2 regions of the Streptomyces sp. NPDC057638 genome follow, and region 1 is predicted to be linked to the other one. Evidence: riboswitches for the same ligand, from Rfam matches in the RefSeq annotation. Region 1 holds a riboswitch; the other holds the start of a gene.
The links. A riboswitch is a leader RNA that binds a small molecule or an ion and turns the genes downstream of it on or off. The one in region 1 is predicted to bind glycine.
Positions count from the first base shown of each region.

Region 2: it holds a riboswitch for glycine, as region 1 does, so the genes downstream of both, gcvP (aminomethyl-transferring glycine dehydrogenase) here and gcvT (glycine cleavage system aminomethyltransferase GcvT) in region 1, are expected to answer to the same signal.

Region 1 is NZ_JBHVHF010000052.1:12,594-32,531, reverse strand. Features, by position in the region: gene glyA (serine hydroxymethyltransferase) at 1-242, opposite strand, end outside; gene gcvH (glycine cleavage system protein GcvH) at 273-650, opposite strand; gene gcvT (glycine cleavage system aminomethyltransferase GcvT) at 1,008-2,153, opposite strand; glycine riboswitch at 2,313-2,405, opposite strand; gene ACFVIM_RS10480 (AAA family ATPase) at 2,909-3,643, shown strand; gene ACFVIM_RS10475 (enhanced serine sensitivity protein SseB) at 4,009-4,785, shown strand; gene ACFVIM_RS10470 (enhanced serine sensitivity protein SseB C-terminal domain-containing protein) at 4,903-5,694, shown strand; gene ACFVIM_RS10465 (ABC transporter permease) at 6,450-7,454, shown strand; gene ACFVIM_RS10460 (ABC transporter substrate-binding protein) at 7,678-9,459, shown strand; gene ACFVIM_RS10455 (ABC transporter permease) at 9,898-10,896, shown strand; gene ACFVIM_RS10450 (ABC transporter ATP-binding protein) at 10,893-11,993, shown strand; gene ACFVIM_RS10445 (ABC transporter ATP-binding protein) at 12,134-13,546, shown strand; gene ACFVIM_RS10440 (trimeric intracellular cation channel family protein) at 13,583-14,239, shown strand; gene ACFVIM_RS10435 (thioesterase family protein) at 14,420-15,265, shown strand; gene ACFVIM_RS10430 (SRPBCC domain-containing protein) at 15,549-16,520, shown strand; gene ACFVIM_RS10425 (cysteine desulfurase family protein) at 16,819-17,982, shown strand; gene ACFVIM_RS10420 (N-acetylmuramoyl-L-alanine amidase) at 18,181-18,903, opposite strand; gene mnmA (tRNA 2-thiouridine(34) synthase MnmA) at 18,962-19,938, shown strand, end outside.
Region 2 is NZ_JBHVHF010000384.1:76-6,075, forward strand. Features, by position in the region: gene ACFVIM_RS31435 (DNA polymerase IV) at 1-2,062, shown strand, start outside; gene ACFVIM_RS31440 (PRC-barrel domain-containing protein) at 1,978-2,355, opposite strand; glycine riboswitch at 2,470-2,567, shown strand; gene gcvP (aminomethyl-transferring glycine dehydrogenase) at 2,746-5,631, shown strand; gene ACFVIM_RS31450 (DUF5999 family protein) at 5,840-6,000, opposite strand, start outside.

The DNA of each region.
Region 1 (19,938 bases):
CGGTCGATCGCGATCTGCTCGACCACGTCGACGTGCTCACAGCCGCCGTAGTAGCGGCGGCCGGGGTAGCCCTCGGCGTACTTGTTGGTCAGGACGGAGCCCTGGGCCTCCATGACCGCGACCGGAGCGAAGTTCTCCGACGCGATCATTTCCAGGGTGGACTGCTGACGGTGGAGCTCGGCGTCGACGGCGGCGGCGACATCCGGGTCCAGCTCATGGAGAGGGGTGTTGAGAAGCGACATCTCGGGTCCCTGTCGTGGTCGGGAAGGCAGTCAGTTGCTGGTGAACGCCGCGTACTCGTCGGCGGAGAGCAGATCGTCCGGCTCCTCCGTGACGCGTACCCGGAACAGCCAGCCACCCTCGAAGGGGGCGCTGTTCACCAGCGACGGGTCGTCCACCACGTCCTGGTTGGTCTCCGTGATCTCACCGGAGACCGGGGAGTACAGATCGCTGACGGACTTGGTCGACTCCAGCTCACCACAGCTCTCGCCCGCGGTCACACGGTCGCCCACCTCGGGGAGCTGGGCGAAGACGACATCGCCGAGCGCCTTCGCGGCGAACTCGGTGATCCCTACCGTCGCGACGCCGTCCTCGGCGGTCGACAGCCACTCGTGCTCTTTGCTGTAACGAAGCTGCTGCGGGTTGCTCATGACCTGAATTCTCCTGTACGCGGGGAGTGCGGATGGACGTGGTGGGGTCTGGTGGACGTGCCGCTGGTCACTTCCGGGGCCGGGGGAGCGGCCCGGGGCGCCCTTGCCCCGAGGGGAGCGGGCGGGGCGCCGTCGGGGCCGGTCGGAGGCCGGTGCGGCGGCCCGGTCAGAGGCTTGTCGGGGTCCTGTCGCGGTCCTGCCGTGGGCCCGGTGGGCCCGGCGGCGCCGGAATCGGCTGTTCCGGCGGATGCCCGCCAGGTGACCGCGGACGGTACCCGCCAGGTGACCGCGGGCGGTACCCGCCGGATGGCCGCGGGCGGTCGCCCGGCCGGTTCCGGCGGCGCCGGAGCCGCCCGGTTACTTCTGGCGGCGGTAGAAGGGGAGCGCGATCACCTGGTACGGCTCGTGGGAGCCCCGGATGTCCACACCCACGCCTGCCGCGCCCGGCGTGGCGTGGGTGGCGTCCACGTACGCCATGGCGATCGGCTTGCCCAGGGTGGGGGAGGGGGCGCCGGAGGTGACCTCGCCGATCACGGCGCCGTCCGCGACCACCGGATACCCGGCGCGCGGCACCCGGCGGCCCTCGGCGATCAGTCCGACCAGCTTGCGCGGAGGAGCGGTCTCGGCCCGCTCGGCGGCCGCGCTCAGCGCGGCCCGGCCCACGAAGTCGCCGCCCTTCTCGAACTTCACCACCCGGCCCAGGCCCGCGTCGAAGGGCGTCAGCGCGGTGGTCAGCTCGTTCCCGTACAGCGGCATCCCGGCCTCCAGGCGCAGCGTGTCGCGGCAGGAGAGCCCGCACGGCACCAGGCCGACGCCCGCGCCCGCCTCGGTCAGCGCCGCCCACAGCCGCTCGGCGTGGGCGGGCTCGACGAAGAGCTCGAAGCCGTCCTCGCCGGTGTAGCCGGTGCGCGCGATCAGCGCGGGCACCCCGGCGACGGTGCCGGGCAGCCCCGCGTAGTACTTCAGCCCGTCCAGGTCGGCGTCGGTGAGCGACTTCAGGATCCCGGGGGACTCGGGGCCCTGTACGGCGATCAGCGCGTAGGCGTCGCGGTCGTCGCGGACCTCGGCGTCGAAGCCCTCCGCGCGCTCGACCAGCGCGTCCAGCACGGTCTGGGCGTTCGAGGCGTTGGCGACGACGAGGTACTCGCTCTCGGCGAGCCGGTAGACGATCAGGTCGTCCAGGATGCCGCCGTCCTCGCGGCAGATCATGGTGTAGCGGGCCCGGCCGACACCGACGGTGCCGATATTGCCCACCAGCGCGTAGTCCAGCAGGGCGGCGGCGCCGGGGCCGGTGAGGGTGATCTCGCCCATGTGGGAGAGGTCGAAGAGACCGGCCCGGGTCCGCACGGCCTGGTGCTCGTCGCGCTCGCTGCCGTACCGCAGTGGCATGTCCCAGCCCGCGAAATCGGTCATGGTCGCGCCGAGCGAACGGTGCGTCGCGTCGAGGGGGGAGCGGCGCGGGGCGCCGTCCGTCGGGTCGGTCGGGCGGGCGTCGGTGGACATGGAAAAGCTCCCAGGGCAGGCCGGCGAGGACGATCCTCCCCATCTGTCATCGGAACCTGAGAGGTTCGTCGCGACCACGCGGACAGGTGGTGGTCATGACTTGCACCTTGGGTGGAGCCGCTCAGTCGTCTCGACGGGCGCTCGCTTTTCAGATCTGCCTCATCGCACGCGGTACGGGGCCTGAGAGATTCAAGGGAGGAACTTGCTCCTTCGGCGCCCGGGGGATGCCCGGGACTCTCCCGCGTGGATTCAAGCGGCCGGTATGCAGTTGGCGGGCACATCATGACACGGGTGGGGGCGTTGTGGGGGGTGTGGATCACCACCCTTGAAGTGGAGGCTTGAATTCCGCTCTCGCGAAGGCCGGGATCCGCTCGCGCGGCGGCGGGGATCCGCTGGCGCGGTGACCGGGATCCGCTGGCGCGAAGGCCGGGATCCGTCCCCGTGACGGCCGGGATCCGTCCCCGTGGCGGTGGGGATCCATCTCCGCGAAGGCGGGGTTCCGCCTCCGCGACGGTTGGGGTTCCGCCGGCCCGGGGAGAGGTCCGGGGAAGGACCCGACGGCGGTGAGCACGGGGTGACCCGCCCCCTTCCGGCCCGTCCCGCACGGCCCTGGCCCCGCCCGGCCGCCCCCCTGGTCGACCCGGGGCACGCCGCGCGCCGGACGCGCCTCCGGGGGAAACCGGTTGCCCCCCATTACCATTTCTTTACGCTTGATGGGCAAGTGTGATGGGTGAGCTGACATGGGGGAGGGTGAGATGACGGTGCCGCATTCCGGTGCGTACGCCGCCGGCGCTTATGGCGCCGGGGCCGGTGCGCCCCAGACCGCCCCGGGCATGCCCCGGGAGAGACGGGCGGCCGCGCGACGGCGCACCAGGGCCGCCCCGGCCGCCTCGGGCCTGCGCGATCTCCGGGGCCGCCCGGGGCACGGCCCACGCGCGCTGACCTTCGCCGCCGGAGACGTGGTGGTCGTCTCCGGACTGCCCGGCAGCGGCAAGTCCACGCTGATCCGCCGCGCCGCCCGGGGCCGTGGCATCGACTCCCAGAACACCCGGGACCGCTGGGACGCGGCGATGCCCCGCCTCCTGCCGTACGCGATCTACCGGCCCCTGGTCCGGTTCGCCCACTACGCGGGGCTGCGCCGGGCGCTGCGCTCGGGTGAGAGCGTCGTCGTCCATGACTGCGGGACCCAGAGCTGGGTCCGGCGCTGGCTCGCCCGTGAGGCCCGCCGCCGGGGGCGCGCCCTCCATCTCGTCCTCCTCGATGTCGAGCCCCAGGTGGCCCGCGAGGGCCAGCGTGAGCGCGGCCGGGGAGTCTCCGCGTACGCCTTCGTCCGCCACCGCCGTGCCGTCGCCCGGCTGCTGGCCGAGGCCCAGTCGGGCCGGATGCCCGCCGGGTGCGCCTCCACCGTCCTCCTCGACCGCTCCGCCGCCTCCGCCCTGACACGTTTCGGCTTCGCGCCACCGGCCCGGCTGAGCCGCGCGGACCTCTGAGCCCCGTCCGCCCTCGTTCTCCCGCCGTTGCTCCGCTGTCCTGAGGACTGACGTCTCCCTCGTCTCCGTCCTCCTCGTGCGCGCGGTGAGGCCCGGTCCCGTGCGGGTGCGCGGTGCGCCCCGGTACGGAGGCGGGGGACGCCGGCACCGACGGCGAGGTAGGCGACGGCGGAGGACGGGGCGGATACCCGGGCCTCCAGGTGCGCCGGACCGGCGGGAAGGGCGGGAAGGGCGGTAACGGCGCGGCCCGGGCGGGGAAGGCGGTCGCGGACGGCCCGAAAGGGCCATGGGCGGCTGACGGGCGGGCGCGGGCGGCTAAGGTCGAGCCCCCAGGCATCGACCCGCCCGGAGGAAGGCACAGCGGTATGAGCACCCCGGCAGCACACCCCACCCACGGCGACTGGCCCGCCAACCCCCTGGAGGAGGCGCTCGCCGCCTCGCTCGGCGACCCCGGCGCCGGGGCACGGCTGCTGGAGGTCCTCGGGCGGAGCCCGCTGTGGATCCCGCTGCCCAACGGGGGGTCGCGCCAGAGCCAGGACCTCGATCTGCCCACGATGGAGATCGGCGGCAGCGTCTATGTGCCGGTCTTCAGCTCCCAGAACCAGTTCCTGGCCTGCGCCGGACCCCAGATGCCCTACGCCGTCGCCCCGGCCGTCGAGTTCGCCCGGGGACTGCCGCCACAGCTCGGGATCGCCGTCAATCCCGAGGGGACGGTCGGGGTGCCGCTGCCGCCCGCCGCCGTCGCCGAACTGTGCCGGGCCGGACGCACCCCGCTCGACGGGGACCCGGCCGCCGGGGGACGGGTGCGGCTGTTCGAACCCGACTGGCAGGACGAGCCGATGGACTTCCTCGCCGCCGCCTGTGAGGAGTTCCGGGCGCTGCCCGGCGTGGTCAGCGCCCGGCGCGCGCTCGCCTCCGTCGAGGGGGACCCGCCGGTTCTCTTCGTCGGTGTGCAGCTCGACTCCTGGGAGGCCGGGGATCTGCACGGGCGTGGCGCGCCGCTCGACGCCCTCGGGCGGGCGCTCGGCCGGGTCGCCTGCCCCTGGCCGGTCAATCTGGTCCTGCTGGATGTGGCGCGGGACCCGGTGGCCACCTGGATGCTCGACCGGGTGCGTCCCTTCTATCAGCGGGACCACGGCTGACCTCTCGCTCAACAGACGTCAAGTCCGTGTCAATCCGGTTGATTAAGCTGGATTCATGGCGTGGCCCCACCGCAGGAGGCCGCGCCAGACCATGAGCGGAAGAGGGGCGGAACCAGGGTGAGCTCGTCAGGCACCGCGGCGGCCGGGCAGGTCGAGCACATGCTCCGTCAGGTGTCCCCCGGACGCTATGACGCGTACGAGGGGCTGCTCAGAGCGCTCGCGGACCCCACCGGCCAGATCTGGATGCTGCTCTGGCACGGCAGCCCCGGAGCCCCCGACGCGCAGTACGGGAACATGGAGGTCGACGGCGTCGGCTACGCGCCCTGCGTCACCTCACCCCAGGAGCTGGCCGCCTCCGGCTGGAACCGGGCCCACGAGGTGGTCAGCGCGGCCGACATCGCCCGCGCCCTCTACCCGGACCGCTGGGGGATCTGGCTCAACCCCCACGCTCCCGGCGGCGGGGTCGGGGTGCCCTGGCCCGACCTCCGGCGGATCGCCACCGGCCTCGACCGGATGCCCGCGGGGCCGCTCACGCTCTCCGCGCCCTCCGTGGAACTCCCGCACTTCTACGCCCTGCTCTCCCAGAACGCCCATCGCACCCCGCCGGTGCGCTCCCTGCGCCGGGCCTGGGTGCAGCCCGCGCTCGGCGCCCCCTACCTCGCCATCGGGCTGGACCTCTACGACACCAGCGGGCAGTCGGTGGAGGCGGTCCGGGCGATGATGCAGCAGTCGGTGGCGGCGGTGCCCGAGGGGCTGCCGGTGTCGACGGTCGCCATGTCCGACGAGTACGACCCGGTGTCGATGTGGCTCTGGGCCAACGCGCGGCCCTTCTACGACCGCAACGCCCATCTGGCGCCGGGCGCGCACGAGGGCTACGGCTACCCGCCGCCGGTGGCGCCGACCCACTGACCCGGGGTCGCGGGGCGCTGACGGCGGCGCCGTGCCTTCCGTATCGCCGTGCGCCGTGCGCCGTATCGCCGTGTGCCGTCCGCTGTCCGCCGTCCGCTGGCCCGGCGGCCCCCGACCACCGCCGCCGAAGGCCGGGTACGGTGCTGGACCCCGGCCCGGCCCGCCGGGTCTGAAGCCGCGCTGACCCGCCTGGGCCCCGCCGCACTCCGCCCGGCGTGGCGGACGGCGCCACCGCGCCCCGGTACGGCCCGCCGGGGTGGGGCGGCTGTTGACGCGGCGGTGATCCCGACCGCCCCGGTCCGGGCCGCTTCCCGGCCGTCGCCGGGGCCGCGGCGACCGGCCGGACCCCGCCGTCGCAGGGCATGAGGGTCGCCGGTCCGCCATGGTGTCCGCCCGATTTCTGCCACCCTCCGCACCCCTGTCCGTATGGCGGGACATCCCTCAACTACGAGACGGTTTGCGGGAGATGGAGATCCGCTCAACCGGCGCGAACGTCCGGATAGCGGAACTCCTCGCTACGCATCACGTTTGGGCAACCATTCACCGAGGGGGCTGGCGGGTGATCGCGTGGCCGATGAAGACTCCCGGTCAGCGCGGGGACGAAGACCGCCCCGCGTGGGGCAGTTCACGCACGCTTCACCAGCACTTCTCGCCACACATGCACATCACGCACGTCACGCACAGAAGTCATGAACGAAGCCGCTGCGGCGGCGGGCACGGCCGGTCACCCGCGGCCGAGAGGGGTCCCCACGACGATGACGGCACCACTGCACGACACGAGCGCCGACGCCGGGGAGAAGGCGTCCGCCGCCGTCGCCGGGGCGGCGCCCGCGACGTCGGTCGAGGGGCGTTCACTGCGACAGATCGCCTGGAGCAGGCTGAAGCGGGACAAGCTCGCCCTCGCGGGCGGCATCGTTGTCATCTTCCTGATCCTCGTCGCGATCTTCGCCCCGCTGATCGTGAGTCTTCTCGGCCATCCGCCGAACCAGTTCCACCAGGACAAGATCGATCCGCTCTTCGGCACCCCCAAGGGCTCCTTCGGCGGCATCAGCTCCGAACACCTCCTCGGGGTCGAGCCGGGCAACGGCCGTGACGTCTTCAGCCGGATCGTCTACGGTGCGCGGATCTCGCTCCTGGTGGCCTTCCTCGCCGCCCTGGTCGCGGTCTTCCTCGGCACCGTCCTCGGCATCATCGCCGGATACTTCGGCGGCTGGGTCGACTCCGTCATCAGCCGGGTGATGGACATGCTGCTGGCCTTCCCGCAGCTCCTCTTCATCATCTCCCTGGTCTCGGTCCTCCCCAACGATCTGCTGGGCATGACCGGCAGCGGGGTCCGCATCACGATCCTGGTCGCCGTGATCGGCTTCTTCGGCTGGCCCTACGTCGGCCGGATCGTGCGCGGCCAGACGCTCTCCCTGCGGGAGAAGGAGTACGTGGAGGCCGCCCGCAGCCTCGGCGCGGGCCAGCGCTATGTGCTCTTCAAGGAGCTGCTGCCCAACCTGGTCGCGCCGATCACCGTCTACGCCACGCTGATGATCCCGACCAACATCCTCACCGAGGCCGCCCTGAGCTTCCTCGGCGCCGGGGTGAAGCCACCGACCGCCTCCTGGGGGCAGATGCTCGACACGGCGGTGGACACCTACCAGTCGGATCCCACCTTCATGGTCGTGCCCGGTCTGGCGATCTTCGTGACGGTCCTGGCGTTCAACCTCTTCGGGGACGGTGTCCGCGACGCGCTCGACCCCAAGGGCACCCGGTGACCGGTCGGCCGCGCCCCTCGTCCCGGCGCCACAGTCCATGCGCGCCCCCGTCGCCCCGCCGCTCGTCCCCGTCCCCGTACCCGCTTTCGCGCGCGTCCCCGTCCTCGTTGCCGTTCTCGTCGGATCGCTCTCAGCAGTCCCGTCCGTCGCATCAGTCATGTGGTTATCCCACGGTCCCCGGCACGCAGCAGGGAACCGCGCTCTCCCGGAGGTTGAAGGAACAATGACACCGACATCCCTACGTTCGCCCCGGGCCAGGCGGATCGCCGGAGCGGCGCTCGTCGTGGCGTCGCTCACGGCCACCGCCGCGTGTGGTGGCGGTTCCGGCGACGACAGCGGTGGCAAGGGCAAGGCCGCGGGGTTCAACGCCGCGATGAAGGGCGTCGCCAACTCGTCCACGAAGGCGGGCGGCACCCTGAAGTTCATCGGCAAGCAGGACTTCGACTCCACCGACCCGCAGCGCCAGTACTACGGCATGGCGTGGGACTTCTCCCGCTTCTACGCGCGCCAGCTGGTCTCCTTCGCGCCCAAGCCGGGCGCGGGCGGCGCGGAGCTGGTGCCCGACCTCGCGGAGGCCAAGGGCGTCGTCTCCAACGGCGGCAAGACCTACACCTACAAGCTGCGTTCCGGGATCACCTGGGAGGACGGTTCGCCGATCACCTCCCAGGACGTCAAGTACGGCATCTCGCGGCTGTGGGCCAAGGACGTCATCACCGGCGGTCCCGGCTATCTGCGTCAGGTGCTCGACCCCAAGGGCGAGTACCCCGGCCCCTACAAGGACACCAGCCCGGACAAGCTGGGCCTGAAGGCGATCCAGACGCCGGATCCGCAGACGATCATCTTCAACCTGGCCACGCCCAACGGCGACTTCGAGCACATGCTGGCGATGCCCGCCAGCTCCCCGGTGAAGAAGGAGAAGGACACCGGGGCCAAGTACCAGCTGCGGCCGTTCTCCTCCGGACCGTACAAGTTCGAGTCGTACACGCCGAAGAAGAGCACCGTCCTCGTCCGCAACGACAAGTGGCAGAAGGCGTCCGACCCGATCCGCGCCGCCCTTCCGGACAAGGTCACGGTCACGATCAACTCCAACCTGGAGGCGATCGACCAGCTGCTGATCAAGGGCGAGTACGACCTCGACCTCAACGCCACCGGGATGTCCCAGGCGGGCCGTACCGCCGCTCTCACCAAGCACAAGGGCAACCTGGACAACATCGAGACCAGCTTCGTCCGCTATGTGGACATCGCCACCAAGGTCGCGCCCTTCGACAACATCGAGTGCCGCAAGGCCGTGATCTACGCGGCCGACTACACCTCGATGCAGACCGTGCGCGGCGGCCCGGAGGCCGGTGGCAACATCGCCACCAACATGCTGCCCCAGTCGATCAAGGGCTCCGACACGTACGACCCGTACGGTGTCATCGCCCGCGGTGGCAAGCCGGACACCGCCAAGGCCAAGGCCGCCCTGAAGGCGTGCGGGAAGCCCAACGGCTTCTCCACCACCATCAGCGCCCGCACCAACCAGCCCGGCGAGGTCCAGACCGCCGAGGCGCTCCAGCAGGCGCTCGGCGCGGTCGGCATCAAGGCCGAGGTCGACCCGATCGACGGTGCCGAGTCCGCCAGCATCACCGGCTCGCCCGCCATGGTGAAGAAGCGCGGTCTCGGCCTGGTCATGACGGCCTGGGGCCCGGACTGGCCCACCGGACAGGGCTTCTCCCAGCCGCTGGTGGACGGCCGCTTCATCATGCCGAACGGCAACTACAACGTCTCCGAGACCAATGACCCGAAGATCAACAAGTTCTTCGACGACGCGCTCAAGGAGACCGACCCCGAGAAGGCCGGGGCGATCTACCAGCAGATGAACCACGCGGTGGCCGATCTGGCCGTCCAGATGCCGTTCCTCTACGAGAAGAACTTCACCTGGCGCAGCTCGCGGCTGACCAACGCCTACTCCACGGCGGCGTACAACGGCCGGTACGACTATGTCTCCCTCGGGGTCATGAAGTAACCGGTCCGTCGCGGATCCGGCGGCCGGACGGCCGGTGGGCACCCTCCGGGGTGGTCACCGGCCGGGCCGCCGGACCGCCCCCCGGTGTCGGCGTGGTCCGGTAGCTGAACGGACCGGTGACGTCGGCGGGTCGCCGGCCTCCGGGTTCCGGACCCGGAGTCCGGAGCCGGACCTGGAGCCGGGTTCCCTGTCCGGGTCGCGGACCCGGAGTCCTGGCCTCGGTTACGGACCCGGAGTCCGGACCTGGTTCCGGACCCGGACCCGGACCCGGACCCGGACTCCGGCGCCCGGTCGCCCCGGTGACCCCGTACCCCGGTCGCCCTGGTGAGCCTCACCCCACCATCGCCCACCCCGCCAGTCCCGAAGGGCAGGTGATGGCCACGGCCGGTACTCCCGGACCCCACAGCAGGGGCCGGGCCACCGACCGGGCCGCGCACAGTGCTTGCTTATGTCATCCGGCGATTGTTCGCCGTCGCCATGATGCTGATGGTCGTGACGTTGACGACCTTCGTCATCTTCTTCGTGCTGCCCAAGTGGGCGGGGTCCGACCCGGCGTACCTCTTCGCCGGGAAGCAGACCGACCCCGCCGCCATCGAGGGCATCCGGGAGAAGCTCGGTCTCTCCGATCCGGTGCTGGTGCAGTTCTGGCAGTTCGTCCAGGGGCTCTTCGTCGGCCGGGAGTACGCCAACGGCGCGGACGTCACCAACTGTCCCGCGCCCTGCTTCGGCTACTCGTTCCGCACCGAACAGGAGGTGTGGCCCCAGCTCACCGAGGCGATCCCGGTCACGCTCTCGCTCGCGGCGGGCGCCTGTCTGCTCTGGGTCGTCGGCGGCGTCGCCGCCGGAGTGGTCTCCGCGCTGCGCCGGGGCACCCTGTGGGACCGGACCGCGATGACCGTGGCACTGGCCGGAGTCTCGCTGCCGATCTACTTCACCGGTCTGCTCTCGCTCGCCGTCTTCAGCTACCAGCTCGACTGGGTCAGCGGTGAGTACGCCCCGCTGGGGGAGGATCCCGCCCAGTGGTTCCAGACGCTGATCCTGCCGTGGATCACGCTGGCCTTCCTCTACGCGGCGATGTACGCGCGCCTCACCCGCGCCACCATGCTGGAGATCATGGGCGAGGACTACATCCGTACCGCCCGCGCCAAGGGTCTGACCGAACGGGTGGTCATCGGGCGGCACGCGATGCGCTCCACCTGGACCCCGGTGCTGACCCTGCTGGGCCTCGACCTCGGGGCACTGCTGGGCGGCGCCGTGCTCACCGAGTCCACCTACAACCTGCCCGGCCTGGGCTGGATGGCGATCGAGTCCATCAAGACCAAGGACCTTCCGCTGATCCTCGGTGTCACGCTCTTCGCGGCCCTGTTCATCTGTGTCGCCAACCTTCTCGTGGACCTCCTGTACGCCATCGTCGACCCACGGGTGAGGATCGGATGACTGAGCTCGGCAAGACCGGCACCGCCGTGGGCGAGGTCGCCCCGGCCGGCGGGCCCGCCCCCACCGCCTTCCTCGAAGTGCGCGACCTGAGGGTGCACTTCCCCACCGACGACGGCCTGGTGAAGTCGGTGGACGGGCTCAGCTTCGCGCTGGAGAAGGGCAGGACGCTCGGCATCGTCGGCGAGTCCGGCTCCGGCAAGTCCGTCACCTCGCTGGGCATCATGGGTCTGCACACAGCGGGCCAGTACGGCCGCCGCAAGGCGCGGATCAGCGGCGAGGTCTGGCTGGACGGCAAGGAACTGCTGGGCGCCGACCCGGACGAGGTACGACGGCTGCGCGGCCGCGATATGGCGATGATCTTCCAGGACCCGCTCTCCGCGCTGCACCCCTACTACACCATCGGGCGCCAGATCGTGGAGGCCTACCGGGTCCACCACGACGTCGACAAGAAGACCGCCCGCAACCGCGCGATCGAACTGCTGGACCGGGTCGGCATCCCCCAGCCCGACCGGCGGGTCGACAACTACCCGCATGAGTTCTCCGGCGGGATGCGCCAGCGCGCGATGATCGCGATGTCGCTGGTGAACAACCCCTCGCTGCTGATCGCCGACGAACCGACGACCGCCCTCGACGTCACCGTCCAGGCGCAGATCCTCGACCTCATCCGCGATCTCCAGAAGGAGTTCGGCTCGGCGGTCATCATCATCACCCACGACCTGGGTGTCGTCGCCGAACTGGCCGACGACATCCTGGTGATGTACGGGGGGCGCTGTGTCGAGCGCGGGCCCGCCGAGACCGTCTTCTACGAGCCCCAGCACCCCTACACCTGGGGGCTGCTCGGCTCGATGCCGAGGATCGACCGGGACCAGACGGAACGGCTGATCCCGGTGAAGGGCTCCCCGCCGAGCCTGATCAACATCCCCGACGGCTGTGCCTTCCATCCCCGCTGCCCCTACGCGGACCTGCCCAAGGACAACCTGACGCGTACGGTCAGGCCCGAGCTGGCCCGGGTGGGTGACCGGCACTTCTCCGCCTGCCACCTGGCGCGCGAGGAGCGGACACGGATCTGGACCGAAGAGATTGCGCCGAAGCTGTGAGCGAAGCCGAAGCTGTGAAGAAGGCCGGTTCCCCGGGTGAGTCCGGCGCCGGGGGCGACAAGCCGACGAATCCCGCGCGGGGTGACCAGGCGGTGATCCCCGCGCCCGGGGACCGGGCCGAAGAGCGGGGTGGCCCGGCGGTGATTCCCGCGCAGGGCGGTCCGGGCGCGGGGCGCTCCGGTGAGCGCGAGGTCCTGCTGAAGGTGGAGGGGCTGGTCAAGCACTTCCCCATCCGCAAGGGGCTGCTGCGGCGGCAGGCGGGGGCCGTCCAGGCCGTGGACGGACTCTCCTTCGACGTCCGCTCCGGGGAGACGCTCGGGGTGGTGGGGGAGTCCGGCTGCGGCAAGTCCACCATGGGCCGGCTGATCACCCGGCTGCTGGAGCCGACCCGGGGGACGATCGAGTTCCAGGGGCATGACATCACCCATCTGGGAGTCGCGCGGATGCGTCCGCTCCGGCGCGATGTCCAGATGATCTTCCAGGACCCCTACTCCTCGCTCAATCCCCGGCACACCATCGGCACCATCGTCTCCGCCCCCTTCAGACTCCAGGGCATCACGCCCGAGGGCGGGGTGAAGAAGGAGGTGCAGCGGCTGCTGGAGCTGGTGGGCCTCAACCCGGAGCACTACAACCGCTACCCGCACGAGTTCTCCGGCGGTCAGCGCCAGCGCATCGGCATCGCCCGCGCGCTCGCCCTCAAGCCCCGGCTGGTGGTGGCGGACGAGCCGGTCTCGGCCCTGGATGTCTCCATCCAGGCGCAGGTGGTCAATCTGCTGGACGACCTCCAGGACGAACTGGGACTCACCTATGTGATCATCGCCCATGACCTCTCGGTGATCCGCCATGTCTCGGACCGGATCGCCGTGATGTACCTGGGCAAGATCGTGGAGCTGGCGGACCGCGCCTCCCTGTACGAGACGCCGATGCACCCGTACACCAAGGCCCTGCTCTCGGCCGTTCCGGTGCCCGATCCGCGCCGCCGGGGCGTCAGGAGCGAGCGCATCCTGCTGAAGGGCGATGTGCCCTCGCCGATAGCGCCTCCGGCGGGCTGCCGCTTCCACACCCGCTGCTGGAAGGCGACCGAGCTCTGCACCACGCAGGAGCCCCCGCTCGTGGAACTCCGCCCCGGTCAGCGGGTCGCCTGCCACCATCCCGAGAACGCCCCCGACCAGGCCCCCGACGAGCCGGTGCTGGCCTCGGCCCGGCAGGCGGTGGAGATCGTCGCGCTGGTCCCCAAGGCGTCGGACGGCGAGGAGGCCGGGACCGGGACCCCGGGTCCGGACGGGGCCACCGCTCCGGCCGGCGACCTGGCTGGCGCTCCGGCCGTCGACGCGGCCGTCGACGCGGCCGTCGACCCGGCTGTCGACCCGGCCCCGGAGCCGGAGGGCGCCGGGAACACGCCGGACGCGAAGAGCACGAAGAGCACCGCGCCTGGCGGAGACGCGGGAAGCACCGGAAACGCCGGAAGCACCGGAAACGCCGGAAGCACCGGAAACGCCGGAAGCACCGGAAACGCCGGAAACACAGCCTCCCCGGAGGCCGCCACGGAGTAGTCCCGGGCGCGGAACCTGCACAATCGTGCGGTGCACCTGCAAGAAATCTTCACCCCCTCCGTCCAGCACGCGCTCGACCTCGCCGGAATCTTCGTCTTCGCGATCTCCGGCGCCCTCCTCGCGGTCCGCAAGAACTTCGATGTCTTCGGCATCGCGGTCATGGCCGAGGTCACCGCGCTGGGCGGAGGGCTGCTCCGCGATCTGATCATCGGGGCCGTTCCCCCCGCCGCCTTCACCGATCTCGGCTACTTCCTGATGCCGTTGGTCGCCACCGCCCTGGTCTTCTTCCTCCATCCGGAGGTCGAACGCATCCAGGGCGCCGTCAACGTCTTCGACGCCGCCGGACTCGGACTCTTCTGTGTGACGGGGACGATCAAGGCGTACGAGTACGGGCTCGGCCTGACCGCCTCCGCCGCCCTCGGTGTCGCGACGGCGGCCGGGGGCGGGGTCCTGCGGGACGTCCTCGCGAACGAGGTGCCCTCGCTGCTCCGCTGGGACCGTGACCTCTACGCCGTCCCCGCCATCGTCGGCGCCACGATCGTCGTCCTCTGCATCCGCTTCGACACGCTGAACGCCGTCACCAGCACGCTCGCCGCCGCCACCGCCTTCGCGCTGCGGCTGCTGGCGATGCGTTTCCACTGGCGCGCCCCCCGCGCCTGGAACCGCCGCTCGGCGGCGGCCGAGGAGTCATGAGGTCCGCAGGCCGCGTGGCATGCGCCCGAACGGTCGATTTCCGGCCACGGTGACGCCGGGGCCCGGGGGGTATGCGGGCGGGCGCGGCGGGTGGGCGTACGGCTACGGCGCCCCGGGGTGCCGCTCAGCCGGTGGGCGAAAAGCTACCGCTTAGTAGTTACCTGTTGTACGTTACCTGCCATGGCACACGCGGTTCAGGCATCCATCGGGGACAGCGAGTTCGATCGGGACACCGCCGTCACCCCACGCGCCCCCGGCGTCTATGACGCCCATCTCTCGGAGGGCTGGACGATCATCGCCGCCGTCAACGGCGGCTATCTGCTGGCCCTCCTCGGCCGCGCCCTCGCCCACACCCTGCCGCACTCCGACCCCTTCTCCGTCTCGGCCCACTATCTGAGCGCCTCCCAGCCCGGCCCCGCCGTCATCCGGACCGAGACCATCCGTACCGGCCGCACCCTCTCCACCGGCCAGGCGTCCCTCGTCCAGTACGAGCAGGACGGCACGGAGGTCGAGCGCATCCGGGTCCTCGCCACCTATGGCGACCTGGACCAGCTCTCCGACGAGGTCCGCACCGCCGCCACCCCGCCCGAGCTGCCCGCCTACGAGAGCTGTGTCAGCCCGTCGGACGCCCCCGCGCCGCCGGTCACGGGCAGTTCCGCGATCCTGGAGCGGCTCACCCTGAGGCTCGATCCGGCCACCGTCGGCTGGGCGCTCGGCGCTCCCTCCGGCAAGGGCGAGATGCGCGGCTGGTTCTCCCTTGCCGACGGGCGCGACGCGGATCCGCTCTCCCTCTTGCTGACCGTGGACGCGCTGCCGCCGACCTCCTTCGACCTGGGCCTGAACGGCTGGACGCCCACTGTCGAACTGACCACCCATATCCGCTGCCGTCCCGCCCCCGGCCCGCTCCGGGTCGCCATCCGCACCCGTAACCTCGCCGGTGGCTTCCTGGAGGAGGACGCGGAGGTCTGGGACAGCCGGGACCGTCTGGTGGCGCAGTCCCGTCAGCTCGCGAAGGCGCCGCGCTAGGGGTTATCTGTCCCTGGGGCACCCATGTGCCCCAGGGCACCGCGCGGGAACGGGCTCCCGGCCCGCCCGGTGGTCCGCGCACCACGCGCCGGGCTCCGACGGTCCCGTACCGGGACGGTGGCCCGTGCGTGGGCACCCCGAGCGCCCACCCGGAACCCCGGCTCCGGGACCGCGGCTCCGGAACCCCGGCTCCGGGACCGCGGCTCCGGAACCCCGGCTCCGGGACCGCGGCTCCGGAACCCCGGCTCCGGGACCGCGTCGACACGACGGAGGGCGGTGACCGATGACCTTCCCCTCCGACCGGCTCAGCCGTACCCCCGACGGGCTGACCGCGCTCCATATGGAGCGCCGCCTCCCGCATCCCCCGGCGCGGATCTGGGAGGCCCTCACCCGACCGGACCTGGTCGCCCGCTGGTTCCCCGCCGAGATGCGCGCCGACCCCCGCCCCGGCGGGGAGATCGGCTTCTACTTCCCCCCTGACCCCGCGACGGACCCCGCGACGGGCACCGGGACCGGTACGGAGACCGGCGCCGGTGCCCCGGCGGCCGAGCGCGAACCCGCCATGACGGGCACGGTCACCGAGGTCGCCGAGCCCCGGCTCTACGCCTTCACCTGGGGCGATGACCAGCTTCGCTGGGAGATCACCCCCCTGTCCGACCCGTCCGACCCGTCCGACCCGTCCGACCCGTCCGACCTGTCTAAGGGGGCGCTGCTCACCCTCACCCATACCTTCGCCGACCACTACGGAGCCGCCAGCTACGCCTCCGGCTGGCACGGCTGCCTCACCGCCCTCGCCCAGCTCCTCGACGGCACCGAGGTCACCGCCGCCCGCGACACCTCCGGCGCCCTCCACGAGCGTTACAGCGACCACTTCCACCTCGACGGCGGCACCGTCGGGGAGACGGCCGACGGCCGCCCGCTGCTCCGCTTCGAGCGGCAGCTCGTACGCCCCGCCGAGACCGTCTGGGCGGAGCTGGCCGGACCCTCGACGCCCCTGCTCGGCGCGCCCGCCCCGCGCGGTTTCACCATCCCCGAGGCCCCGACCGGCCCGATCACCGAACTCCGTCCTCCGCTGCGGCTCGCCTACACCTCCCGTACGGGCGGCGAGGTCCGCTGGCTGCTCACCGAGGGCACCGGCCACGGCCCCCGGCTGGTGCTGACCCATGCCCTGCCGACCGGCACCGCCCCCGAACCGGCCCTCGCCTCCTGGCGGGCCCACATCACCCACCTGGCCGACCGGCTGCGCCGACGCTGACCCGGCATATGTCGTACGCCGTACGCCGTACGGACGCCGTACCCGTGCGTACGGCGCGGTCCGGCGTCCGTGCGCCAGCCGTTCGCCGATGCCGCGGACCTCGGGTCCGTGCCCGACGGCACCCGGTCCGTGGCACCCGGCCCGTGCCCGGCTCCCCGGGTGGTCCGGCCTCGCGGTGAACCGGGTGCGGCGGCGGTCCCCCTCCGCACCGTTCCGGCAGCCGGGTGGGCGGGGTCCGGCCAGCGAGGGCTCCCTGGGCCGGGGCGCCGACACCCCGCCTCGTAGAATCGGGGCCACCATGGCCTACCTCGACCACGCCGCGACGACTCCGATGCTGCCGGAGGCCGTCCAGGCGATGACCGCCCAGCTCACCGTCACCGGCAACGCCTCGGCACTGCACGCCGCCGGACGCCGGGCCCGCCGCACCGTCGAGGAGGCCCGCGAGACCCTCGCCGAGGCCCTCGGCGCGCGCCCCAGCGAAGTGGTCTTCACCTCGGGCGGCACCGAGGCGGACAACCTCGCCGTCAAGGGCCTCTACTGGCAGCGCCGTGACGCCGACCCCGCCAGAACCCGGGTACTGGCGAGCCCCGTCGAGCACCACGCCGTCCTCGACGCCGTCGAGTGGCTCGGCGAGCACGAGGGCGCCACCGTCGAGTACCTGCCCGTGGACGCCCAGGGCCGGGTCCACCCCGAGGCGCTCCGCGAGGCCATCGAGCGCGACCCCACCGATGTGGCCCTCGCCACCGTGATGTGGGCCAACAACGAGATCGGCACGGTGATGCCGATCCAGCGGCTGGCCGCCGTGGCGCGGGAGTTCGATGTCCCGCTCCACTCGGACGCCGTCCAGGCCGTCGGGCAGCTCGATGTCGGGTTCGCCGACTCCGGGCTGGCCGCGATGACCGTGTCGGGCCACAAGATCGGCGGCCCCTACGGCATCGGCGCGCTCCTCCTCGGCCGCGCCTACACGCCCGTGCCGGTGCTCCACGGCGGTGGCCAGGAGCGGCATGTGCGTTCCGGGACCCTGGACGCGCCCGCCATCGCGGCCTTCGCGGTCGCCGGACGGCTGGCGGTGGAGCGCAGGGAACAGTTCGTACGGGAGATCGGTGGTCTGCGGGACGCGCTGGTCGCGGCCGTCCTCGACGCCGTGCCGGACGCCATCCTCGGTGGCGACCCGGAGGACCGGCTTCCGGCCAACGCCCACTTCACCTTCCCCGGCTGTGAGGGGGACTCCCTGCTGCTGCTCCTGGACGCGCAGGGCATCGAGTGCTCCACCGGCTCGGCCTGCACGGCCGGGGTGGCGCAGCCCAGCCATGTGCTGCTCGCGACGGGCACCGATCCGGATCTCGCGCGCGGCACCCTGCGCTTCAGCCTCGGCCACACCTCCACCCGGGCGGATGTGGAGGCGGTGGCCGCCGCCATCGGCCCCGCCGTGGAGCGGGCCAGGACGGCCGGTCTGAGCTGAGGGCCCGGAAGCCCGTCCCTGAGCCCGGATCCCGTCCCTGAGGGCCCGCAACCCCGCCCCTGAGAGCCAGGTCCCGTTTCTGAAGCCCGGATCCCCGCCCCTGAGAGCCCGGGGCGTCCTGTCCGGGCCGGGTGGGGTGTCCGGGCCGTGTGCCGGGCTCCCGTCCGCCCCCGGCCTCAGCGCGCTGTCCCCAGCCCGCTATCCCGCCGCGGGCGGCGCGCTCGCGCCCGCCGTCCGGGCCCGCTGTGCCGCGGGCAGCGCCGCCGACACCAGCCGCAGATACCGGTCCCAGTCCCAGTGCGGTCCCGGGTCGGTGTGGTCGGTGCCGGGCACTTCCACATGCCCGATGATGTGCTCCCGGTCCGCCGGTATCCCGTACCGCACGCATATCCCGGCGGTGAGCGCCGCCGACGACCGGTACATGGTCTGCGTGAAGTCCTCGGGCCGGTCCACGAATCCCTCGTGCTCGATCCCGATACTGCGCTCGTTGACGTCGCGGTTCCCGGCGTGGAAGGCCACGTCCAGCTCGCGGATCATCTGCGCGACACGGCCGTCCTTGCCCACCACGTAATGGGTGGCCGCCCCGTGCTCGGGGTCCTGGAAGACCCGGAGCGCCGTCGGGAAGCTGCCCTGCACGACATGGATGACCACCCGGTCGATACGGAAGTCCTCGGGCCGGTCGGCCAGCCGCCAGTTCGCGGGCGACGCCGCCGTCCACCGCGCTCCGGGGTGATCCAGCTCACCCTCCTCGCGCGGTCTCGACACCCCGGGCACCTGCCACCACAGCCGCCGCAGCTGGTCCTGGAGGGCCAGCGCCCCGCCGCCGACGACCACCGCGGCGCCGCCGATGAGCGCCCCCCTGCGGCTGATCGGCCGTCCGCCTCCGCCGGCGCCGTGACGGCGCTGTCCTTCGCTTCCCATGCGCTCTTCAACGCCAGGCGCCGGTCCCCGGTTCCCGGACCCGTACCCTGGGAGGGCTATGACTCAGACTTCTCAGCGCCCGCTCCGTGTCCTCGCCGCGATGTCGGGCGGAGTGGACTCCGCCGTCGCCGCCGCCCGAGCCGTCGAGGCGGGCCATGACGTGACCGGTGTGCATCTGGCGCTCTCGGCGAACCCGCAGTCCTTCCGTACGGGCGCGCGCGGCTGCTGCACCATCGAGGACTCCCGCGACGCGCGCCGGGCGGCCGACGTGATCGGCATCCCGTTCTACGTGTGGGACCTCGCGGAACGTTTCCGTGAGGACGTGGTCGAGGACTTCATCGCCGAGTACGAGGCGGGCCGCACCCCCAACCCCTGTCTGCGCTGCAACGAGAAGATCAAGTTCGCGGCGCTGCTGGACAAGGCGCTCGCGCTCGGCTTCGACGCGGTGTGCACCGGCCACTACGCCACGGTGGTGACCCTCCCCGACGGCGGCCGCGAGCTGCACCGCGCCAGCGACATGGCCAAGGACCAGTCCTATGTCCTCGGTGTGCTCGACGAGCGCCAGCTCGCGCACGCGCTCTTCCCGCTCGGTGACACCCTCACCACCAAGGACGAGATCCGCGCGGAGGCCGAGCGGCGGGGTCTCGCGGTGGCGAAGAAGCCCGACAGCCATGACATCTGCTTTATCGCGGACGGGGACACCCAGGGCTTCCTCGCCTCCCGCCTCGGTACCGCCGAGGGGGACATCGTGGACGAGTCGGGCGCGAAGCTGGGGACCCACGACGGCGCGTTCGGCTTCACCATCGGCCAGCGCAAGGGGCTGCGGATCGGGCACCCCGCCCCTGACGGCAAGCCCCGGTATGTCCTGGACATCTCCCCGGTGAACAACACGGTCACCGTGGGCCCCGCCGACGCGCTCGACGTCATGGCCCTGACCGCGATCAGGCCCCGCTGGTGCGGCGCGGCCCCGACCGCCCCGGGGACGTACACCGCGCAGCTGCGCGCCCATGGCGGGGAGACCGAGGTGAGCGCCGC
Region 2 (6,000 bases), on a different contig from region 1:
GGATGCCTTCTACGCCGCAGCCGAGCAGGCGGCGAAGCCGAGTCTGCGCGGGAAGCCGGTCATCGTCGGAGGCCTCGGGCCGCGCGGGGTCGTCGCGACAGCGTCGTACGAGGCGCGCCGGTTCGGGGTGCACTCGGCGATGCCCATGGCGCAGGCCCGTCGGCTGGCGCCGAACGCGGCCTGTCTGACACCGCGCTTCTCCTTCTACCGCACCATCAGCGAGCAGGTGATGGGGCTGCTGCGGGAGCTGTCCCCGCTGGTGGAGCCGTTGAGCCTGGACGAGGCCTTCGTCGACCTGGAGGCCACGGGAGCCGCCGGAGCCGCCCGGGACACGGTGACGGCGCGCGCGGTGGGCGAGCGGTTGCGCACCGACATCAGAGAGGTCACCGGGCTCACGGGTTCGGTGGGTCTCGCGGGCTCGAAGATGCTGGCCAAGATCGCGTCCGAGCAGGCCAAGCCGGATGGACTGGTGCTCATCGAACCCGGTACCGAGCGGGAGCTGCTGGGCCCCCTGCCGGTGCGGATCCTGCCCGGGGTGGGCCCGGCGACGGGGGAGCATCTGCGCCGGGCCGGGCTGACCATCTGTGCCGAGCTGGTCGAGGCGGGGGAGGACGAGCTGGTTCGGCTGGTGGGAAAGGCCCACGGCACCGCGCTCCACAGCATGGCGCTGGGCCATGACGACCGGCCGGTGGTGGCAGAGCGTGACACCAAGTCGGTCTCGGTCGAGGACACCTTCGATGTGGACCTCCATGACCGCATCCGTATCCGTGCCGAGGTGGAGCGGCTCGCCGAGCGCTGTGTGGAGCGGTTGCGGGCCTCCGGTCACTCCGGGCGCACGATCGTGGTGAAGGTGCGGCGGTATGACTTCTCCACCCTGACCAGGTCGGAGACGCTTCGGGGGCCCACGGACGATCCCACGGTGGTGCGGGAGGCGGCGGCGCGGCTGCTGGAGTCCGTCGACACCACGGGTGGGGTCCGGCTCCTTGGCGTGGGGGTCTCCGGCCTCGCCGACTACACCCAGGAGGACCTCTTCGCCCAGGTGGCACAGGCCGCCGGGGAGCGGATAGCGGTCAGGGACGGGAGGGCCGCCCCTGAGGCCGCTGGTAGCGGTGTTCCGCCCGTGGTGGATGAGAAACCCTCGGGGAGCCCGTCCGGGCCGGGAGAGAACCGCTCCGGGGTGTCGACAGCCCTTCCAGAAGATCGCTCAGGAGGATCGCCCGCCTCTTCCGGTACGGCGGGGGCGGATCGCCGCGCCGGAGTGGTGGCGGCGGGCGGCGGGGCCCCCTCCGATGGGGACGCGGGGCGGGGGGACGGAGCCCCCGGGCAGGGGACGGCCGGTGGTGCGGCGGATCCCGTGCGACCGGGAGGAGAAGGGGGACGAGGGTTCGCGGACGCCGCTCCGGGCGAGGGCGCGCGGGAGCCGGACCAGCCTGGACCAGCCGCTCGTACCGGAGAGCCGGCGGGCGGGGCGGCCGTCCCGGGCGCGCGACCGTCCCTGGCAGGTCCCGCAGGTCCGGCGGGCGCGGACGGGTCGGAGCCGGGTGCCGCCGGGTCGGAGGCCGGGGAGCGGCGCTGGCACGCCGGTCAGGATGTGGAGCACGCCGTCCACGGGGTGGGCTGGGTGCAGGGCAGCGGCGTGGGCCGGGTCACGGTCCGCTTCGAGCGCCCCGATTCCCCGGCGCCGGGGCGGGTGCGGACCTTCCGGGTGAACGACCCGGAACTGAGGCCCTCCGATCCGCTGCCCCTGGTGCCCGTGGCCGGGGCGGCCCCGGGCGGCGGTGGGCAGGGCGGGACGAGCGACGGCGCGGTGGTGTCACCGAGCGGGTCCACGAGTGAGCGCCCCGCACGGGGTTCCCGGTCCCCGGGCGTCGGCGAACGGGGGGCCGGGGAGTCAGATGCCAGGCGGCCCCGTGCCGGCGGGCCGGACGCGGGGGAGCGGCCGATGCCGGTCGAGCCGTCCGGCGGGGCCAGGAGGGATCACTCCGTCTCGCCCGCGATCCGGCCGAAGGACCGGTCCTCACGCGGCGGCGGCGCGGGAGGGGAGGAGAGATCGAGACCGTAGTGGTGGTAGAGCTGGAGCTCCTGCTCGGGGGAGAGATGGCGGCCCACGCCGAAGTCCGGGGCGTCCCTGATCAGGGAGCGTTCATAGGGGACGCGGAGGGCCTCCGCGACGAGACTGCTCGGCGCGAGGGGCACGAAGGCGTCCCGGCTGAAGAGTCCGGTGCGGACCGCCGCCCATTCGGGTGCCCCCGTGGCGTCGTCGAGATACACCTCATCGACGGTGCCGATCTTGGCGCCATCGCGGTCGAACACCTTGCGGCCGATCAGGCTGCGCGGATCGATATCGGTCTGCACGGTCCCTCCAAAAGGTCGCAACTGCTCCTTAAGCCCTACGAAAGTGCACATCGGAGCCTTCGGCCACTTGAGCGAAGGGTGAGGAGACGCGCTGGTAGGCTGGCAAATGGCTGCTGACCCCGTGCGGGAGAGTCCACCGGCAGGCCGCCGGTGGCGCCGAAGGAGCAAATCCTCCCCGGAATCTCTCAGGCACCCTGTACCGCATGGACGAGGTCACTCTGGAAAGCAGGGCGGGCGTCGGACGGCATCCGCTCTCACCGACGGTGAAAGCCGGGGCGCCGAGGCGGGCGGCCCGGTGAAGCTCTCAGGTTGAGATGACAGAGGGGGAGGCCGTCCGGGGCATCCGCCGTGGTGCCCCTCGTAGGTCGCGTGAGACCAGGAGGCCGCCTGATGACCGCCAACCGTATGCCGCTCGCCCAGCTGGAGCGAGGCACTCCGTTCGAGCAGCGCCATATAGGGCCCGACGCCGGAGCGCAGGCCAAGATGCTGGCCCAGGTGGGATACGGCTCGCTGGACGAGCTGACCGCCGCCGCCGTACCCGATGTCATCAAGAGCGCCGAGGCGCTGGGGCTGCCCGAGGCCCGCACCGAGGCCGAGGTGCTGGCCGAGCTCCGTTCCCTCGCCGACCGCAACAGTGTGCTCGCGCCGATGATCGGACTCGGCTACTACGGCACGTTCACGCCCCCGGTCATCCTGCGCAACGTCATGGAGAACCCTTCCTGGTACACGGCGTACACGCCCTACCAGCCGGAGATCTCCCAGGGCCGTCTCGAAGCCCTGCTGAACTTCCAGACGATGGTGGCCGATCTGACCGGTCTGCCCACCTCCGGAGCCTCCCTGCTGGACGAGGGCACGGCGGCCGCCGAGGCCATGGCGCTCTCCCGCCGGGTCGGCAAGGTCAAGAGCGGTGTCTTCCTGGTCGACGCCGATGTGCTGCCGCAGACCCTCGCGGTGATCCAGACCCGCGCCGAGCCGACCGGGGTGGAGGTCGTCAGCGCCGATCTGAGCGACGGCCTTCCCGCCGGGATCGCCGAGCGCGGGGTCTTCGGCGTGCTGCTCCAGTACCCGGGTGCCTCCGGGGCGGTGCGCGACCTCAAGCCGGTCATCGCGCGGGCCCAGGAACTGGGCGCCGTCGTCACCGTCGCCGCCGATCTGCTCGCCCTGACCCTGCTCACCTCGCCCGGAGAGCTCGGCGCCGATATCGCCATCGGCACCACCCAGCGCTTCGGCGTCCCGATGGGCTTCGGCGGCCCGCACGCGGGTTACATGGCGGTCCGGGAGAAGTTCGCCCGCAGCCTGCCCGGACGGCTGGTCGGTGTCTCGGTCGACGCGGACGGGAACAAGGCGTACCGCCTGGCGCTCCAGACGCGTGAGCAGCACATCCGCCGGGAGAAGGCCACCAGCAATATCTGTACGGCCCAGGTGCTGCTCGCCGTGATGGCGGGCATGTACGCGGTCTACCACGGCCCCGAGGGGCTGCGGACCATCGCCCGGCGCACCCACCGCATGGCCGCGGTGCTCGCCGCCGGGCTCACCGCGGGCGGCGTCGAGGTCGTCCACGGCGGCTACTTCGACACCCTGACCGTACGTGTGCCGGGCCGGGCCGACGCGGTCGTGGCCGCCGCGCGCGCGGGCGGGGTCAACCTCCGCCGGGTCGACGACTCCCAGGTCTCCCTCGCCTGTGACGAGACCACCACCCGCGACCACCTCCACACCGTCTGGGCCGCCTTCGGTGTCGAGGGCGATGTCGACGCGCTGGACGCCACCGCCGCCGACGCGCTGCCGGACACACTGCTGCGCGGCGAGGACTATCTGGGCCACCCGGTCTTCCATCAGCACCGCTCCGAGACCTCGATGCTGCGCTATCTGCGCCGCCTCGCCGACCGGGACTACGCGCTGGACCGGGGCATGATCCCGCTGGGCTCCTGCACCATGAAGCTCAACGCGACGGCCGAGATGGAGCCCGTGACCTGGCCGGAGTTCGGCCAGCTCCACCCCTTCGCGCCCGTCGACCAGGTGGCCGGGTTCCTCACCCTCATCCATGAGCTGGAGGACCGCCTCGCCGAGGTCACCGGCTATGACAAGGTCTCGCTCCAGCCCAACGCGGGCTCCCAGGGCGAACTCGCCGGGCTGCTCGCCGTACGCGCCTACCACCGCGCGCAGGGTGACGAGCAGCGGACCGTCTGTCTGATCCCGTCCTCGGCCCACGGCACCAACGCCGCCAGCGCGGTCATGGCCGGGATGAAGGTCGTCGTCGTCAAGACGGCCGACGACGGTGAGATCGATGTCGAGGATCTGCGCGCCAAGATCGAGCGGTACCGCGATGAGCTGGCCGTACTCATGATCACCTACCCCTCCACCCATGGGGTCTTCGAGGAGCATGTCTCCGACATCTGCGCCCAGGTCCATGACGCGGGCGGTCAGGTCTATGTCGACGGGGCCAATCTGAACGCGCTGGTCGGGCTCGCCAAGCCGGGCCGGTTCGGTGGCGATGTCTCGCATCTGAACCTCCACAAGACCTTCTGCATCCCGCACGGCGGCGGTGGCCCCGGTGTCGGCCCGGTCGCGGTGCGCGCCCACCTCGCCCCGTATCTGCCGAACCATCCGCTCCAGCCGGAGGCGGGCCCGGAGACCGGGGTCGGGCCGATCTCGGCGGCTCCCTGGGGGTCTGCGGGCATTCTGCCGATCTCGTGGACCTATGTCCGGATGATGGGTGGCGAGGGGCTCAAGCGCGCCACGCAGGTCGCCGTCCTCGCGGCGAACTACATCGCCAAGCGGCTGGAGCCGCACTTCCCCGTGCTCTACACCGGCCCGGCCGGGCTGGTCGCCCATGAGTGCATCGTGGACATCCGTCCGCTGACGAAGGAGACCAGTGTCACGGTCGACGACATCGCCAAGCGGCTCATCGACTACGGGTTCCACGCGCCGACGATGTCCTTCCCGGTCGCGGGCACGCTGATGATCGAGCCCACCGAGAGTGAGGACCTGACCGAGATCGACCGCTTCTGCGAGGCGATGATCGCGATCCGGGCGGAGATCGAGAAGGTCGCCTCCGGTCACTGGCCCGCCGAGGACAACCCGCTGCGGAACGCCCCGCACACGGCGGCCGCGCTGGGTGGCGAGTGGGACCACGCCTACGGCCGGGACGAGGCGGTCTTCCCGTCCGGTGTCAGCAGGACGGAGAAGTACTGGCCGCCGGTGCGCCGGATCGACGGCGCCTTCGGTGACCGCAACCTCGTCTGCTCCTGCCCGCCGCTGGACGAGTACGAGGGCTGAGCCATTCCGGGTCGGTGGCGGGCGGCACCGTCCGCCACCCACCCGGCCTCTGGCTGATGACATACGTGGGGGCCGGTACGGAGGGATATCTCCGGCCGGCCCCTGATGGTGCGAGGAGGTGACTGACGCTGGTGCGGCGCTCCGGGTGATCGTCTCCCCGGAGGTCTGTCGGTCGTTACCTGGTGTGCGAGCGGGTCTGTGGTGGTGCTCAAGCCGCCGTCATGGCCGTGAGCGGCCGGTGCGGTGCGATGATCTTGCCATCCGGCAGCAGCTCGCCGGTGTCCTCGAACAGCAGCACACCGTTGCACAGAAGGCTCCAGCCCTGCTCGGGGTGGTGCGCCATGAGGCGGGCGGCGTCCCGGTCGGCGG